One region of the Streptomyces sp. NPDC005791 genome, then DNA from elsewhere that is predicted to be linked to it. Evidence: predicted binding sites of a transcription regulator. Region 1 holds the regulator's gene; each other region holds the start of a gene.

Region 1 (5,694 bases):
GGGGGGGGGGCGTGCCGGGGGGGGCCGCCGGGGGGGGGGGGGGGGCCCCCGGGGGGCCGCCCCCCCCCCGCCCGCGGGGGGGGCCCCCCGGGGGGGGGGGGGCCCCCCCCCCCGGCCCCCCCCCCACGGCCCATCGTCCGGAAGGAGGGACGTCGATGAGCACGAAGGACTTCGTCGAGAAGGACTACTACAAGGTTCTCGGCGTCCCCAAGGACGCCACCGACGCCGAGGTCAAGAAGGCGTACCGGAAACTCGCGCGCGAGAACCACCCGGACGCCAACAAGGGCGACGCCAAGGCGGAGGAGCGCTTCAAGGAGATCTCCGAGGCGAACGACGTCCTCGGTGACCCCAAGAAGCGCAAGGAGTACGACGAGGCGCGCGCCCTCTTCGGCAACGGAGGCTTCCGGGCGGGTCCCGGCGGTGCGGGCGGCAACTTCAACTTCGACCTGGGCGACCTCTTCGGAGGTGCTCCGGGTGGCCAGGCTCCGGGCGCCGGTGGCTTCGGCGGCGGCGGTCTGGGCGATGTCTTCGGCGGACTGTTCAACCGTGGCGGCGCGGGCACACGTGTCCAGCCGAAACGCGGCCAGGACATCGAGTCCGAGGTGACGCTCAGCTTCACCGAGGCGGTCGACGGGGCCACGGTCCCGCTGCGGATGTCGAGCCAGGCACCCTGCAAGGCGTGCTCGGGCACCGGCGACAAGAACGGCACCCCGAGGGTCTGTCCGACCTGCGTCGGCACCGGTCAGGTGTCGCGCGGTACCGGCGGCGGATTCTCCCTGACCGACCCCTGCGTGGACTGCAAGGGCCGGGGCCTCATCGCCGAGGACCCCTGTGACGTCTGCAAGGGCAGCGGCCGTGCGAAGTCGGCACGCACGATGCAGGTCAGGATCCCCGCGGGGGTGTCGGACGGCCAGCGGATCCGGCTGCGCGGCAAGGGCAGCCCGGGCGAGCGCGGCGGCCCGGCCGGCGACCTCTACGTCGTCGTCCATGTCGACGCCCACCCGGTCTTCGGCCGTAAGGGCGACAACCTCACCGTCACCGTGCCCGTCACCTTCCCGGAGGCGGCGCTCGGCGGCGAGGTGAAGGTCCCCACGCTCGGCGGTCCTCCGGTCACCCTGAAACTCCCGGCCGGCACGCCCAACGGACGTACGATGCGGGCCCGGGGCAAGGGCGCCGCGCGCAAGGACGGCACCCGGGGCGACCTTCTGGTCACCGTGGAGGTGGCCGTGCCCACGGACCTCGGCGCGGACGCCCAGGACGCGCTGGAGGCCTATCGGAAGGCGACCGCGGGGGAGGACCCGCGGGCGGAGCTGTTCCAGGCTGCGAAGGGAGCTTGAGATGGACGGCCGTCGACGCAATCCGTACCAGCTGACGGACGAATCACCGGTCTACGTGATCTCGATCGCGGCCCAGCTCTCGGGCCTGCACCCGCAGACACTGCGCCAGTACGACCGCCTCGGCCTGGTCTCGCCCGACCGCACGGCCGGGCGCGGTCGGCGCTACTCGGCCCGTGACATCGAACTGCTGCGTACCGTGCAGCAGTTGTCCCAGGACGAGGGCATCAACCTGGCGGGCATCAAGCGGATCATCGAGCTGGAGAACCAGGTGGCCGCGCTCCAGCAGCGTGTCGCGGAGCTCTCGGCGGCGGTGGACGGTGCGGCCGTCGCCATGCAGCAGCGCGAGGCCCAGGTGCACGCCTCCTACCGGCGTGACCTCGTGCCGTACCAGGAGGTGCAGCAGACCAGCGCACTGGTGGTCTGGCGGCCCAAGCGGCCGAAGGACTGAGCCTGGCTGAAGGCCGTCCGGGCCCGCCCCAGGAGTTCACGCTCCGGGGGCGGGCCCTTTCGCTGCCGTCCCCGCGTCCTGGCCGGCGATGCCCGACCGCACCAGGAGCGCCCCCAGGTGGGTGCGGCTGTGGGCGCCGAGCGTCTGCGTGAGCTTGGAGATGTGGGAGCGGCAGGTGCGGACGCTGATGCCCAGCTTGCGGGCCACGACGTCATCGACGTCACCCTCGACCAGCAGGCGGGCGATGCTCTGCTGGACGGCCGTGACCTGGGCGCCGGGCGCGGCCGAGGGCAGTTGCTGCGCGAAGGGGACGGCCTGGGCCCAGAGGACCTCGTAGACCTGGACGAGGTAGGCGACCAGGGCGGGATGGCGCAGTTGCAGAGCCATGGTGCGATCCGGCGTCGCGGGGATGAACGCGACGTCGCGGTCGAAGATGATCAGCCTCTCCACCGTCTGCTCGGTGGTCCGCACCTGTAGGTGGTCGGGGGATATCTGGGCCAGGTAGTCCCTGATGTTGGTGCTGTAGCGGGCCGGGTGCTGGTAGATGTGCCGGAGCTGGGCGCCGCGCCCGATGGCGGTCCTGGCGTTGGTGATGGCCCATCGCATCCCGTTCAGCGGCCGGTTGCTGCCCGGCTGGGCGGTGAGGACCTGTTCGGTGGCGGAGGCACTCGCCTCGCGCAGGGCCGCCTCGATCGCCGGTCTTCCTTCGAGCACCGTGATGGCGAGATCGGGGTCGGCACTGGCGACGCCGGCCAGGGGTGCCAGCGATCTGCTGAGAGCGGCGGCGAGCTGCAGGCGCTCGTCCAGTTCGCGGGTGAGGGGCTGGAGCAGGTGGGCCAGGGCGGCTGACGGGGGCACCGGACGCATCCAGGTGTCGTCCTGCGGATCAGGGTGGACGACGGCCATGTCGATCAGACACGGCACGGACTCGAGTGCGGTCGCGGGGATGCGCCCGGCGCGCACCGCCTCCTCGTACAGCCGGACGGCCGGGTCGCACAGTGTCCTCGAACCGTGCGGATGCGCGTGGTTTGCCTCGTCCGTGATGATTTGGTGACCCCTCACTTCGTGCAGTGCAACAAGATGACGGTGGTGGAAGCGTGGTGGTGGGGGGAGTGTGGGTGGTGTTGCGGGAGCCGCCGGTCTTCCCCTTCGGTGCGGGGCGTGGACGCGCCCCTTTCCGTCGCGCGGTTGCGCCCGCCGGCCCGGGGGGTGGGGGACGTCCGGGGGGATCGCCCGGTCAGGAATCTTGGTCCAGGATGCCTGACCGGGCGATGAGGTAACCGAGTTGGGCGCGGCTGGTGCTGCCGAGCGTGGCGGACAGCTTGGCCACGTGCGCCCGGCAGGTACGGACGTTCATGCCGAGACGACGGGCTATGGAATCGTCCACGTGCCCCTCGACGAGGAGCTGCGCTATGGAACGCTGGACACCGCTGATCCCCTTGGGCGGCGGTTCGTACCGGACCTCCCCGAGCAACGGGGACGCACGGCTCCAGAGCTGTTCGAACACCTTCACCAGGTAGTTGACCAGGCCCGGGTGGCGGAGTTCGAGGGCGACCCCGTCGTCGTTCCGGGCGGGTATGAAGGCCACGGTCCGGTCGAAGACGAGGAGGCGCTCGATGAGCTCCTCCAGGGTGCGGATCTCCACCTTGCCCTGGGACAGGCGGGCCGCGTAGGCGAGTGTCCCCTGGCTGTGCCGGACGGTGTGCTGGTAGAGCGTCCGCATGCTGACGCCCCGGTCGACGACCGACAGGGCGCGCTCCAGGCCTTCGCTGAGACGGTCCTCGCCCCGGTCCCCACCGGGCTGGACGGTGAGCACCTCCGTGCGGCACTCGGCGGTGGCCAGGTCGAGTGCGGCGTTGATCCTGTTGCCGCCCTCCAGCACCGTGATGGCGTGGGTGGTCGGCGGGTCCTGGGCGCTGATGTCCATGAAGGGCTCGAACGATTCGGCCAGCGCGACGGAACGCCGCCTGCGTTCCTTGATCTCGCGCTCTATGGGATGCAGACGCTGGGCCAGAGCGGCGGACGGAGGGACCGGGCGGAGCCAGGCCGTGTCGTCCGGATCCGGGTGCAGCAGCGCGAAGTCCATCAGGCAGGGGGCGGGGTCGACTTCCACCCGGGAGATCCGGCCGGAACGAAGAGCACTGGCGTAGAGGCGTTTTCCCTCGTCGCACAGCTCGGTGACCCCATGGGGATGTGTCCCTGTTGCGTCGCTTGTAGCCATATCTCCACCCCCCAGCTTCCTGAACATGCAGGAACATGATGCATCGTCCTGGTGGCGTTGTGTGGCCCGGGTGAGACATCGTCGTGGATGCGGGGGAGAGGAATCCACAAGTGAGGACGAAGCCGACTATGGATAAGCGAAAGCTTCGCTCGGTGCTTGCTGCCGCGTTCGTCGCGGCCCTGGGCTTCGGCGTGACGGCCGGCCTGGCCGGCAGCGCGTCCGGGCCTGGCGAGATCAGCTGGTCGGAGCAGGCGGCTGGGCCGGGGGAGATCAGCTGGGGCATGCCTGCTTCCGCTCCGGGCGAGATCAGCTGGGGCATGCCCGCGGCTGCTCCCGGCGAGATCAGCTGGTTCGTCCAGGCAGCGGGGCCCGGTGAGATCAGCTGGGGTATGCCCGCTTCCGCTTCGGACGAGATCAGCTGGAGCGCGCCCGCAGGCGTCGCGAGCGCATGACCACGCCCCCGGACGACCGCACCTTCCGGCGGGAGATGGCCACGGCCTATCGGTCAGGGTGGCATTTCATCGATCTGCTCACGGCACTGACCCGCCAGGGCGATTCGTTGATGGTCACCCTGTTCGGAGAGCCGATTCTGGTCGTGATGGAAACGGATGACGACATCCGCGCCTATCGCTGTCTACGCCGGCCTCGCGGAGCACCGCAACCGGTTCGCTGTGCCGTGAGGTACGGCATGATTTTCGTGAATCTCGATCAGCGCGACCATGAGCTGTTCGAACAAGAAGCCATTTCCGCCACCCCCCGCAGTGCCTGAACGATTCCCCCGTTTTCACCTATCGTTCCGGCACTTCCCCCACACAGCGGCGCCATCGTGACCTGAACACGATGGCGCCGTTGTGCTGCCCGGGAATTCCCCGCGCATTGTTCAGGCATTTCCGAGGGCCCGGTCGACGGTGATCTCGATGACGATGCGCTCGGGGTTGGGCCGCGGAGTCCGCTCGTAGCGCTCCGCGTAGCGGCGTACCGCGTCCTGGATCTCGTCGGGCTCCGTGCGGACCACCGCCCGGCCCTCCAGGGTCGCCCAGCGGCGCCCCTGCATCTGGCAGACCGCGACCCGTGCCCCTTCCGGCCCCGCCGCCCGCACGTGGGCGGCCTTTCGCGTGTTCCTGCCGGTGATCACGCGGGCGATCCGCGTCTCGGGGTCGTACGTCACGCCGACGGGCACCACGTGCGGTGTGCCGTCCGGGCGGAGCGTGGTCAGGGTGCACACATGGCGCTCCCGCCAGAAGGCGAGGTACTCGGGTCCGGGGTTGCGTAGGTCAGGCATGGGGCCAGCCTAGATACAGCGGGATCCGGGGCCCGAGGTGGCATCCGTCGTCCTTGAGTGGAATAGACTCAACTTTGTACCCGTTGTGCGAGTCATAGCCCCTGAAGTACCAGCACGAGGAGGAGACAGCGCCCGTGGACGCCGAGCTGACCAACAAGAGCCGGGACGCCCTCAACGCGGCCACCAGCAGGGCCGTCAAGGACGGACATCCGGACCTGACCCCCGGGCACCTGCTGCTTGCACTGCTCGCGGGCGAGGACAACGCGAACATCATCGATCTGCTGGCCGCCGCCGAGGCCGATCAGGTGGCCGTTCGCGAGGAGACCGAGCGGCTCCTGGGCGCACTGCCCAGCGTCACCGGGTCGACCGTCGCGCCACCGCAGCCGAGTCGGGATCTGCTCGCCGT
Region 2 (5,694 bases), on a different contig from region 1:
TCCTCCTCGGAGGGGGTGGCGGCCTTCGGCTCGGCGTCGTCGGCATCGGCGCCGGAGGGGACGTCAGGCTTCTCGTCGAAGCCCGGAGTCTCCTCGGTCACGCCGCACCGCCCTTCGTGTCCTTCTCGTCGTCCACGATCTCGGCGTCGACGACGTCGTCGTCGGCCTTGGCCTGACCGTCACCCGGCGCCTCGGCGCCCGGCGTCGCACCCTCGGCGTTGGCGTACATCGCCTGGCCGAGCTTCTGGGAGACGGCCGCGACCTTCTCGGTGGCGGTACGGATCTCTGCGGTGTCCTCGCCCTTGAGCTTCTCCTTCAGCTCGGTGAGCGCGGTCTCCACCTCCGTCTTGACGTCGCCGGGGACCTTGTCCTCGTTGTCCTTGAGGAACTTCTCCGTCTGGTAGACGAGCTGCTCACCCTGGTTGCGCGACTCGGCGGCCTCGCGACGACGGTGGTCCTCGTCGGCGTACTGCTCGGCCTCTTCGCGCATCCGGTTGACCTCGTCCTTCGGCAGCGAGGAGCCACCGGTGACGGTCATCTTCTGCTCCTTGCCGGTGCCGAGGTCCTTGGCAGCGACGTGCATGATGCCGTTGGCGTCGATGTCGAAGGCGACCTCGATCTGCGGCACACCGCGCGGGGCCGGCGGCAGACCGGTGAGCTCGAACATCCCGAGCTTCTTGTTGTACGCCGCGATCTCGCGCTCGCCCTGGTAGACCTGGATCTGCACGGACGGCTGGTTGTCCTCGGCCGTCGTGAAGATCTCGGACCGCTTGGTCGGGATCGTGGTGTTGCGCTCGATGAGCTTCGTCATGATCCCTCCCTTGGTCTCGATGCCGAGGGACAGCGGGGTCACGTCGAGGAGCAGGACGTCCTTGACCTCACCCTTGAGGACACCGGCCTGGAGCGAGGCGCCGATCGCGACGACCTCGTCCGGGTTCACACCCTTGTTGGCGTCCTGGCCGCCCGTGAGCTCCTTGACGAGCTCGGCGACGGCCGGCATACGGGTCGAGCCACCGACGAGAACGACGTGGTCGATCTCGGAGAGCTGGATGCCCGCGTCCTTGATGACGTTGTGGAACGGGTTCTTGCAACGGTCCAGGAGGTCCGCGGTCAGCTGCTGGAACTGCGAGCGCGTGAGCTTCTCGTCCAGGTGCAGCGGGCCCTCGGCGGACGCCGTGATGTAGGGCAGGTTGATCGTGGTCTCGGTCGAGGACGAGAGCTCGATCTTCGCCTTCTCCGCGGCCTCGCGGAGACGCTGGAGAGCCATCTTGTCCTTGGACAGGTCCACGCCGTGCCCGTTGGCGAACTGCTTCACCAGGTAGTCGACGACCCGCTGGTCCCAGTCGTCACCACCGAGGTGGTTGTCACCGTTGGTTGCCTTCACCTCGACGACGCCGTCGCCGATCTCCAGGAGGGACACGTCGAAGGTGCCGCCACCGAGGTCGAAGACGAGGATCGTCTGGTCGTCCTTGTCGAGGCCGTACGCCAGCGCGGCGGCGGTCGGCTCGTTGACGATGCGCAGGACGTTCAGGCCCGCGATCTCGCCGGCCTCCTTGGTCGCCTGACGCTCCGAGTCGTTGAAGTACGCCGGGACGGTGATCACCGCGTCGGTGACCTTCTCGCCCAGGTAGGACTCGGCGTCGCGCTTCAGCTTCTGCAGGATGAAGGCGCTCATCTGCTGCGGGTTGAAGTTCTTGCCGTCGAGCTCGATCTTCCAGTCAGTGCCCATGTGGCGCTTGACCGAACGGATCGTCCTGTCGACGTTGGTGACCGCCTGGCGCTTGGCGACCTCGCCGACAAGCACCTCGCCGTTCTTCGCGAAGGCGACGACGGACGGCGTGGTCCTGGCGCCTTCGGCGTTGGTGATGACGGTGGGCTCGCCGCCTTCGAGAACGCTGACGACGGAGTTAGTCGTGCCCAGGTCGATGCCGACCGCACGTGCCATTTCAATTCCTCCAACTGACTACTTGAGTGGATCTGACTCAAGGATGCATGAGACCCACCCCGGAGTCAAAGGACCTGAGCGACTTACGCTCAACTTATGTGCTCACATGCGGGTCGACCAGCACTTTTCCGCGCCAGAACGGTGGTGGTCCCACCCTGCGGCGCCCACGATCCGCGACACCCGGGCACGCGCCGCACGTCACGCACACCACCCACCATCGCACCGTGGGATCGTTCTGTCACAAAATGCATCGAGACGCTCATACCGTCACGTAACCGACCCGGGCAGGTGCACATGCGGAACGCGAAGCAGACCGTGGCACGAAGGACACGACACCCCGCCGTGCGGGCGGCGGCCGGAGTGGCGGGCGCGGCGGCCGACCGCGCCGCCGGGGCACTGGCGGCCGTGACCGCGAAGCGGTCCCTGGACCTGGCGCTCGGCTCCGCCCTCCTCCTCCTGGCGGCCCCCGTACTGGCCGCCGCCGCACTGGTCCTCACCCTGCGGACCCTGCGGACCGGGAGGGGCGGCGTACTGAGGCGCGAGATCAGGGTCGGCCTCGGCGGCCGCCCCTTCGCACTGCGCTCACTGCGCACCCGGCGGCTCCGGCTCGACCTGCTGTCCCGGCTGCCCCATGTCGTGACCGGGAAGCTCTCCCTGGTCGGTCCGGCTCCCCTCACCCGGGACGAGGCGGCCCTTCTCGGGCCGTCCGCCCGGCGCTGCCGACAGGGCCTGCGGCCCGGCCTGACCGGCCTCGCCCAGGTGCGCGCCCGCTCCGGAATGCCCTGGGACGAACCCGCCCTCCTCGACATCCACTACGCAGAGCATCATGGGACAGGACTCGACCTGGCGATCCTGGCGCGATCCGTACGCATCCACCTGCACGCGGCACCGCGGCGGCCGCACCGTCCGGGGAAGGCTCGCCTGAGCGACACAGATCACCGCCTGCCCGGCTACAGAGCGGCGGAATAAGTGGATAGTGTCAGCACAGACTGATTAAGTTACTGCTTAGTAATCACTTGTACGCGCTGGATCCCACCCTCGCAGGCCCGAGGAGCCCCACATGCAACTCGCCGCGATCATCGTGTCGCTGGTGCTGACTGTCGTCGGCGTTGCGCTCATCGCCCGAGCCGTCGCGCAGATCTACCGGTTCGTCCGTCTCGGACAGCCGGTGCCGGCAGGCAGCCGCACCGACAACCCCAAGCAGCGCACGATCACCCTGGTCAAGGAATTCCTCGGCCACACCCGGATGAACCGGTGGGGGATCGTGGGCTTCGCCCACTGGTTCGTCGCGATCGGCTTCCTGACCCTGCCGCCGACACTGCTCCAGGCGTACGGACAGCTCTTCCAGGCCGACTGGGTGCTGCCGGTCATCGGTGGCTGGCTGCCGTTCGAGATGTACATCGAGTTCATCGGCATCATGACCGTGCTCGGCATCGTCACGCTGATGGCCATCCGGCTGCTGAACCTGCCCTCACGGGCCGGCCGCAAGTCCCGTTTCGCCGGCTCGAAGGCCTGGCAGGCGTACTTCGTCGAGTACGTCATCCTCGTCATCGGCCTGGCGATCCTGGCCCTGCGTGGTCTCGAAGGCGCGATCCACCACGTCGAAGGCTACGAGGCCGCCTACTTCGTCTCGTACCCGCTGGTGCTGGCGTTCAAGGGCATCGCGCTCGGCACGCTGCAGAACCTGATCTACCTCACCGCGATGATCAAGATCGGCACCTCGCTGATCTGGATGATCACGGTCTCGCTCAACACCAACATGGGCGTCGCCTGGCACCGCTTCCTCGGCTTCCCGAACATCTGGTTCAAGCGCGACGCCGACGGCGACGTCGCCCTCGGCGCGCTGCAGCCGATGACCTCGGGCGGCAAGGAGATCGACTGGGAGGACCCGGGCGAGGACGACACCTTCGGCGTCTCCCAGGTCGAGCAGTTCTCCTGGAAGGGCATCCTCGACTTCTCCACGTGCACCGAATGCGGCCGTTGCCAGTCGCAGTGCCCCGCCTGGAACACGGGCAAGCCGCTCTCCCCGAAGCTCCTGATCATGTCCCTGCGCGACCACGCGCACGCCAAGGCGCCGTACCTGCTGGCCGGCGGCGGCAAGGACATGGAAGGCAACGAGAAGGCCACCGAGAAGCAGCTCGAGGACGTCCCCGCGGCCGCTCTCGCGGAGGCCGAACGCCCCCTCATCGGCACCGCCGAGGAGAACGGCGTCATCGACCCGGACGTGCTGTGGTCCTGCACCACCTGCGGTGCGTGCGTGGAGCAGTGCCCGGTCGACATCGAGCACGTCGACCACATCGTCGACATGCGCCGCTACCAGGTGATGATCGAGTCCGCGTTCCCGTCCGAGGCGGGCACGATGCTCAAGAACCTGGAGAAGAAGGGCAACCCCTGGGGGCTGGCCAAGAAGCAGCGCGTCGAGTGGACCAAGGAGGTCGACTTCGAGGTCCCGATCGTCGGCAAGGACGTCGAGGACCTCAGCGAGATCGACTACCTGTACTGGGTCGGCTGCGCGGGCGCCCTGGAGGACCGTGCCAAGAAGACGACGAAGGCCTTCGCGGAGCTCCTGCACATCGCGGGCGTCAAGTTCGCGATCATGGGTGGCGACGAGAAGTGCACCGGGGACTCCGCCCGCCGCCTCGGCAACGAGCCGCTGTTCCAGCAGCTCGGCCAGGAGAACGTCGCGATGCTGAACATGGCGTTCGGCGAGGACTCCGCCGAAGGCGAGGACGGCGACGACTCGACGAAGAAGCCGAAGTCGTCGAAGAAGATCGTCGCGACCTGCCCGCACTGCTTCAACACCATCGCCAACGAGTACCCGCAGCTCGGCGGCGAGTACGAGGTCATCCACCACACCCAGCTGCTCCAGCACCTGGTGGACGAGGGCAAGCTCGTCCCGGTGACGCCGGTCGAGGGCCTGATCACGTACCACGACCCGTGCTACCTGGGGCGGCACAACAAGATCTACACGCCCCCGCGCGAGATCATCGCCAAGGTCCCGGGTCTGCGGAACGAGGAGATGCACCGCCACAAGGAGCGCGGCTTCTGCTGCGGCGCCGGTGGTGCCCGGATGTGGATGGAGGAGCGGATCGGCAAGCGCATCAACAACGAGCGCGTCGACGAGGCCCTCTCCCTCAACCCGGACATCGTCTCCACCGCGTGCCCGTTCTGCCTCGTCATGCTGACCGACTCGGTCAACGGCAAGAAGAACGACGGCAAGGCGAAGGAGTCGGTGCAGGTCGTCGACGTCTCGCAGTTGCTCCTGGAATCGGTGAAGACCCCCGCGGACCCGGCGGGTGAGGCGGAGACCGCCGACCAGCCCGAACCGGAGCCCGTGCAGTAGCTCCCTCCCTCATGGAAGCGGCCGGACCTGCCTCGGGGGCAGGACCGGCCGCTTCCTCGCGTAAAGGGTGGCGCCGGCCCCCTCTCCGGGGTGGCACGGACCCCCCGGGGTTCCCCCCGGGGTTCCCCTAGGGGATGTCACAGCTAGGCCGCAATGGGGCCCGTCTTCCCCCGGCCCTCACACCTCACCCGCACGGACCAGGTACGTTCGACGTGTGGCTGGATTCAGGATCGGACGCGGCCGGGACAACCGCACACCGCAACAACACCCGCAGCAGCAACAGCCGTACGGCGCGCAGGCATCACCGCCGCCGTACGGCGGGCAGTCGTGGCCCCCGTCAGGAGGCACCGGCGCACCCTACGGAGGCCCTCAGGGCGCCCCGTACAGCGGCGGGCACGGCGGCAAC
Region 3 (5,694 bases), on a different contig from region 1:
CGCTCCCGTGCACGTCAGCACCCCTCCTACGCTTTCCCGCCGCTGAAACTTTCTTTCGACTCCGGCCATCGCCGCAGCTGGGCCAGTATTTCGCAGGCACGACTCCGCGCTGATCAGGAAGCGGACCCTCGACCAGGCGGGCAGGGACGGGATCATCCTGCTGCACGACATCTACGAGGGCACCGTGCCCGCGGTGCCGGGCGTCATCGACGCGCTGCAGAAGGACGGCTACACCTTCGTGACGGTCCCCCAGCTGATGGCCCCCGCCGAGCCCGAGCCCGGCACGGTCTACCGCCCCTGACCCGCCGCGCACGCGGAACGGCCCGTCCCTCCCTCACGGGAGGGACGGGCCGCCCCGACCGGCCGTCGGCGTGGTGCCACGCCCGTCACGCCGTGACGCCTACGCGGCGGCCGGGATCCGGTCCGGCACCCTGGCCGAGGCCGGTGCCAGCGCGATCTCCAGCACCTGTCGGACGTCGTTCACCGGGTGGACCTCCAAGGTGTCGAGGACCTCGGCCGGGACGTCGTCCAGATCGGCCTCGTTGCGCTTGGGGATCACGACCGTGGTGATGCCGGCCCGGTGCGCGGCCAGCAGCTTCTGCTTCAGGCCACCGATCGGGAGTACCCGGCCGGTCAGCGACACCTCACCGGTCATGGCCACATCCGTCCGCACGAGCCGCCCCGAGAGCAGGGAGGCCAGCGCCGTCGTCATGGTGATCCCCGCGCTCGGGCCGTCCTTGGGGACCGCACCCGCCGGGAAGTGGATGTGCGCACCCCGGTCCTTGAGGTCCGCGACCGGGAGCTCCAGCTCCGCTCCGTGCGAACGGAGGAAGCTCAGGGCGATCTGTGCGGACTCCTTCATGACGTCGCCCAGCTGACCGGTCAGGGTCAGCCCTGAGGCCCCGGTCTCCGGGTCGGCCAGCGACGCCTCGACGAAGAGCACGTCCCCGCCCGCTCCGGTCACCGCGAGGCCCGTGGCCACACCCGGCACCGCGGTGCGGCGTTCGGCCGGGACCTGGGCGGACTCCGGCACGTGATGCGGCCGGCCGATCAGACCCCGCAGGTCGTCCTCGGTCACCGTGAAGGGCAGTTCACGCTCGCCGAGTTCGTGCTGGGCCGCGACCTTGCGGAGCAGCCGTGCGACGGCCCGCTCCAGGTTCCGGACGCCGGCCTCCCGGGTGTACTCCCCGGCGAGCTTGCGCAGAGCCGACTCGTCGAGACCGACCTCGTCCTCCTTCAGCCCGGCCCGCTCCAGCTGGCGCGGCAGCAGGTGGTCACGGGCGATGACGACCTTCTCGTCCTCGGTGTACCCGTCCAGCGTGACCAGCTCCATGCGGTCGAGCAGGGCCTCCGGAATGGATTCGAGGACGTTGGCCGTGGCCAGGAACACGACGTCGCTGAGGTCCAGTTCGACCTCCAGGTAGTGATCGCGGAAGGTGTGGTTCTGCGCCGGGTCGAGCACCTCCAGCAGGGCGGCCGCCGGGTCGCCCCGGAAGTCGGACCCGACCTTGTCGATCTCGTCGAGCAGGACGACCGGGTTCATCGAACCGGCCTCCTTGACCGCCCGGACGATGCGCCCCGGGAGCGCGCCGACGTACGTACGCCGGTGGCCCCGGATCTCGGCCTCGTCCCGGACACCGCCGAGCGCGACCCTGACGAACTTGCGCCCCATGGCGTGCGCGACGCTCTCACCGAGCGAGGTCTTCCCGACGCCGGGCGGGCCGACCAGCGCCAGCACCGCGCCGCCGCGCCGGCCACCGACCACACCGAGCCCGCGGTCCGCACGCCGCTTGCGCACCGCGAGGTACTCGGTGATGCGCTCCTTCACGTCCTGCAGGCCCGCGTGTTCGGCGTCGAGGATCTCCCGGGCGCCCTTGATGTCGTACGCGTCCTCGGTCCGTTCGGTCCAGGGCAGTTCGAGGACGGTGTCCAGCCAGGTGCGGATCCAGGAGCCTTCGGGGCTCTGGTCGGAGGACCGCTCCAGCTTCTCGACCTCCTTGAGGGCAGCCGTGCGGACGTGCTCCGGAAGATCGGCGGCTTCGACACGCGCGCGGTAGTCGTCGGTCGCGTCACCGGAACCGTCTTCGCCGTTGAGCTCGGAGAGCTCCTTGCGTACGGCGTCGAGCTGGCGCCGCAGCAGGAACTCGCGCTGCTGCTTGTCGACACCCTCCTGGACGTCCTTGGCGATGGACTCGGCGACGTCCTGCTCGGCGAGGTGCTCGCCGAGCCACTGGATGGCCAGCTTCAGACGGGCGACCGCGTCGGCGGTCTCCAGCAGCTGGACCTTCTGCGCGGTGGTGAGGAAGGGCGAGTACCCGGAATTGTCGGCGAGCGCGGAGATGTCCTCGATCTGCTGGACCCGGTCCACGACCTGCCAGGCGCCACGCTTCTTCAGCCAGCTGGTGGCGAGGGCCTTGTACTCCTTGGCCAGCTCGGCGGCGGAACCGGGCAGGGGGTCGGGTACCGACACGTCGACCCGGGTGCCCTCCACCCACAGCGCGTTCCCGGGACCGCTCGTCCCTGCACCGATCCGCACCCGGTCACGGGCCCGGATCAGCGCGCCCGGGTCACCGTCCGACAGCCGTCCCACCTGCTCGACGGTGCCCAGGACACCGGTCCCGGTGTAATTGCCGTCGATGCGCGGCACGAGCAGCACCTCCGGCTTGCCGCCACCGGCCCGCGCCACGGCCTGAGCGGCCTCGACGGCGGCGCGCACCTCCGTGTCCGACAGGTCGAGCGGTACGACCATGCCGGGCAGCACGACCTCGTCGTCGAGCGGCAGTACGGGCAGGTCGATCGGCGTGAACGCCCCGGACGCATTGGACTCAGCAGTCATGATCTCCCCTTCGGCAGGCAAGTTGAGTTATGTGGACTCAATGCTTGTGATCCGCCAAATGTTCCCCCTGCTCCGTTCGCTCTCAGCGATCAACCGGATCCCCGGGCGCACGGCGTACACATCTACGCCAGCACCCCGCGTCGCACGGCCATTCCCGACGCGACCGCCCCCCGGGAGGTGAAGCCGCCGATAACAGCTGGTCCGGCGGCCCGGCGGTGGGTGAAACTGGGCGATCACAGAGAGAACCACCCGCCGCACGCAGGAGACCGGAGACCGCGCCCATGCCCGCCACAGACGCCCCACGCCCCGTCGTCCTCGACCGCCGCGACGGGCCCTTCGGCGAAGTCGTCCTGCGCGAGCGCGGCGACACGTTCGAGATCATCGCCAACGGCTGCTTCCTGATGGACACGTCCGACGGGCGTTCGGAGCGGCTCCTGATCGACGCGGCACTCGACGCCCTGCCCGCCGGACGGCGGGATCCGTCGGTGCTGATCGGCGGGCTCGGTGTCGGGTTCTCGCTGGTGCGGGCCGCCACCGAATCCCGCTGGGGCAGGATCGCCGTCGTCGAGCGGGAACAGGCCGTCGTGGACTGGCACCTCGACGGACCGCTCGGCCGGATCTCCGGTGCGGCGCTCGCCGATCCGCGGACCGAGATCCTGCGTACGGACCTCGTCGACCACCTCCGCACCACCACGGAGCGTTACGACGCGCTGTGCCTGGACATCGACAACGGCCCGGACTGGACCGTCACCCAGGACAACGGAACCCTCTATTCACCCGCCGGTCTCGCTGCCTGCCGAGCGCGTCTGACGCCCGGCGGAGTCCTCGCCGTATGGTCCGCGCAGCCGTCCACCGCATTCGAGCAAGCTATGCGGAATGCCGGATTCCACGCAGTAAAGACCAAAGAAGTAGCGGTTGCCCGAGGTGTACCGGACGTGGTTCATCTCGCACTCCGGGACGACTGAACCCTCAGTCGGCACTCATGTCCCGGTCGCGCGCCGGATCAGGCGGGACAAGTGCGCCGATCTCTCTCGTTCCCGCGGGTAACAGCTGCACGACGGACAACACCCTGCGTAGCCGAGAGGTGTCCTCTGCCCTTACGCTGCTGACCGGCACAAGGGATCACCGACGAAAATCCACAAGCGATAACCGTGCTCCGGAGGAATGGCCTCCGTGAGAACGGGCAGGGGCGGGGCGATGGAACAGACACACACCACCCACAACGGCGTCGCGGCCACCCCCGGGGCTCAGCGCCGGGTGCTGGTGGTCGAGGACGACCCGACGATCGTCGACGCCATTTCCGCCCGGCTGCGGGCCGAGGGCTTTCTGGTGCAGACCGCGCTGGACGGCCCGGCGGCCGTGGACGCGGCCGAGGCGTGGCAGCCCGACCTGATGGTGCTCGACATCATGCTCCCCGGCTTCGACGGCCTGGAGGTCTGCCGTCGGGTGCAGGCCCAGCGCCCCGTGCCGGTGCTGATGCTCACCGCACGGGACGACGAGACCGACATGCTGGTGGGGCTCGGGGTCGGCGCCGACGACTACATGACCAAGCCGTTCTCCATGCGGGAGCTGGCGGCGCGGGTCCACGTCCTGCTGCGCCGGGTCGAGCGGGCCGCACTGGCCGCCGTGACGCCGCGCAGCGGCATCCTGCGCCTCGGCGAGCTGGAGATCGACCACGCGCAGCGCCGTGTCAGGGTGCGCGCCGATGACGTCCACCTCACCCCGACCGAGTTCGACCTGCTGGTCTGCCTGGCCAACACCCCGCGCGCGGTGCTGTCCCGGGAACAGCTGCTGGCCGAGGTCTGGGACTGGGCGGACGCCTCCGGGACCCGTACGGTCGACAGCCACATCAAGGCGCTGCGCCGGAAGATCGGCGCCGAGCGGATCCGTACCGTGCACGGCGTCGGCTACGCCCTGGAGACACCCGCGCCATGACGCGGCCCGGCTCCGGACTGCGGCCCTTCTCGATCAAGGCCAAACTGGGCACGCTCGTGGTGGTCTCCGTGTTCATCACGACCGGACTGCTGATCGTCGCCCTGCGGACCAGGACCGAATTCCGGTTCATCACGGTCTTCTCGGTGATCGCCACCCTGTTGATCACCCAGTTCGTGGCGCACGGTCTGACCGCGCCGCTGGACGAGATGCGGGCCGTCGCACGGTCGATCTCGCACGGCGACTACACCAGACGGGTGAGCGGCGCCGGGCGGCGTGACGAGCTCGGCGACCTCGCGCAGACGATCAACCGCATGACGGACGACCTGGAGGCGGAGGACCGGCACCGCAAGGAGCTGGTGGCCAACGTCTCCCATGAGCTGCGCACACCGATCGCGGCACTGAGAGCGGTCCTGGAGAACGTGGTGGACGGGGTGTCCGCCGCGGACCCCGAGACGATGCGTACGGCGCTGAAACAGACCGAACGCCTCGGCAGACTGGTGGAGACCCTGCTGGACCTCTCCCGGCTGGACAACGGCGTGGTGGCGCTCAAGGCGCGCCGCTTCGAGGTCTGGCCGTACCTCTCGGGCGTCCTGAAGGAAGCGAATCTCGCCACGTCGCAGCGCCGGCTCTCCTCCGGTTCCGGGAACCACTCCCGCACCGACGTCCATCTGCACCTCGACGTGTCGCCTCCCGAGCTGACGGCGCACGCGGACGCGGAGCGTCTGCACCAGGTGGTCGCCAATCTGATCGACAACGCCGTCAAGCACAGCCCGCCGCACGGCCGGGTCACCGTGCTGGCGCGGCGCGGGGCGCATCCGGAGTCGCTGGAACTGGAAGTCATCGACGAGGGCCCCGGCATTCCGGAAGCGGAGCGCCACCGGGTCTTCGAGCGCTTCAACCGCGGCCAGGCCCCGTCCCCGCAC

What was found. The regulator HspR, encoded in region 1, represses chaperone genes until heat shock. The targets are predictions, from matches to a motif close to TTGAGNNNNNNNNNCTCAA.
Region 2: a site for HspR is predicted at 1,968-1,986, ahead of dnaK (molecular chaperone DnaK). Genes of this name have one in related genera too.
Region 3: a site for HspR is predicted at 2,859-2,877, ahead of lon (endopeptidase La). Genes of this name have one in related genera too.

The regions. Positions count from the first base shown of each region.
Region 1 is NZ_JBIAIP010000015.1:1-5,694, forward strand. Features, by position in the region: gene dnaJ (molecular chaperone DnaJ) at 156-1,337, shown strand; gene ACFYSH_RS26340 (heat shock protein transcriptional repressor HspR) at 1,339-1,785, shown strand; gene ACFYSH_RS26345 (LuxR C-terminal-related transcriptional regulator) at 1,822-2,832, opposite strand; gene ACFYSH_RS26350 (helix-turn-helix transcriptional regulator) at 3,023-4,006, opposite strand; gene ACFYSH_RS26355 (5'-nucleotidase) at 4,135-4,458, shown strand; gene ACFYSH_RS26360 ((2Fe-2S)-binding protein) at 4,455-4,775, shown strand; gene ACFYSH_RS26365 (TIGR03618 family F420-dependent PPOX class oxidoreductase) at 4,887-5,288, opposite strand; gene clpB (ATP-dependent chaperone ClpB) at 5,423-5,694, shown strand, end outside.
Region 2 is NZ_JBIAIP010000041.1:924-6,617, reverse strand. Features, by position in the region: gene grpE (nucleotide exchange factor GrpE) at 1-101, opposite strand, end outside; gene dnaK (molecular chaperone DnaK) at 98-1,945, opposite strand; gene ACFYSH_RS33900 (sugar transferase) at 2,240-2,914, shown strand; gene ACFYSH_RS33895 ((Fe-S)-binding protein) at 3,006-5,288, shown strand; gene ACFYSH_RS33890 (Yip1 family protein) at 5,503-5,694, shown strand, end outside.
Region 3 is NZ_JBIAIP010000002.1:518,759-524,452, forward strand. Features, by position in the region: gene ACFYSH_RS06660 (MarR family transcriptional regulator) at 1-13, opposite strand, end outside; partial or broken gene ACFYSH_RS06665 (polysaccharide deacetylase family protein) at 98-301, shown strand; gene lon (endopeptidase La) at 401-2,836, opposite strand; gene ACFYSH_RS06675 (spermidine synthase) at 3,118-3,801, shown strand; gene ACFYSH_RS06680 (response regulator transcription factor) at 4,034-4,771, shown strand; gene ACFYSH_RS06685 (ATP-binding protein) at 4,768-5,694, shown strand, end outside.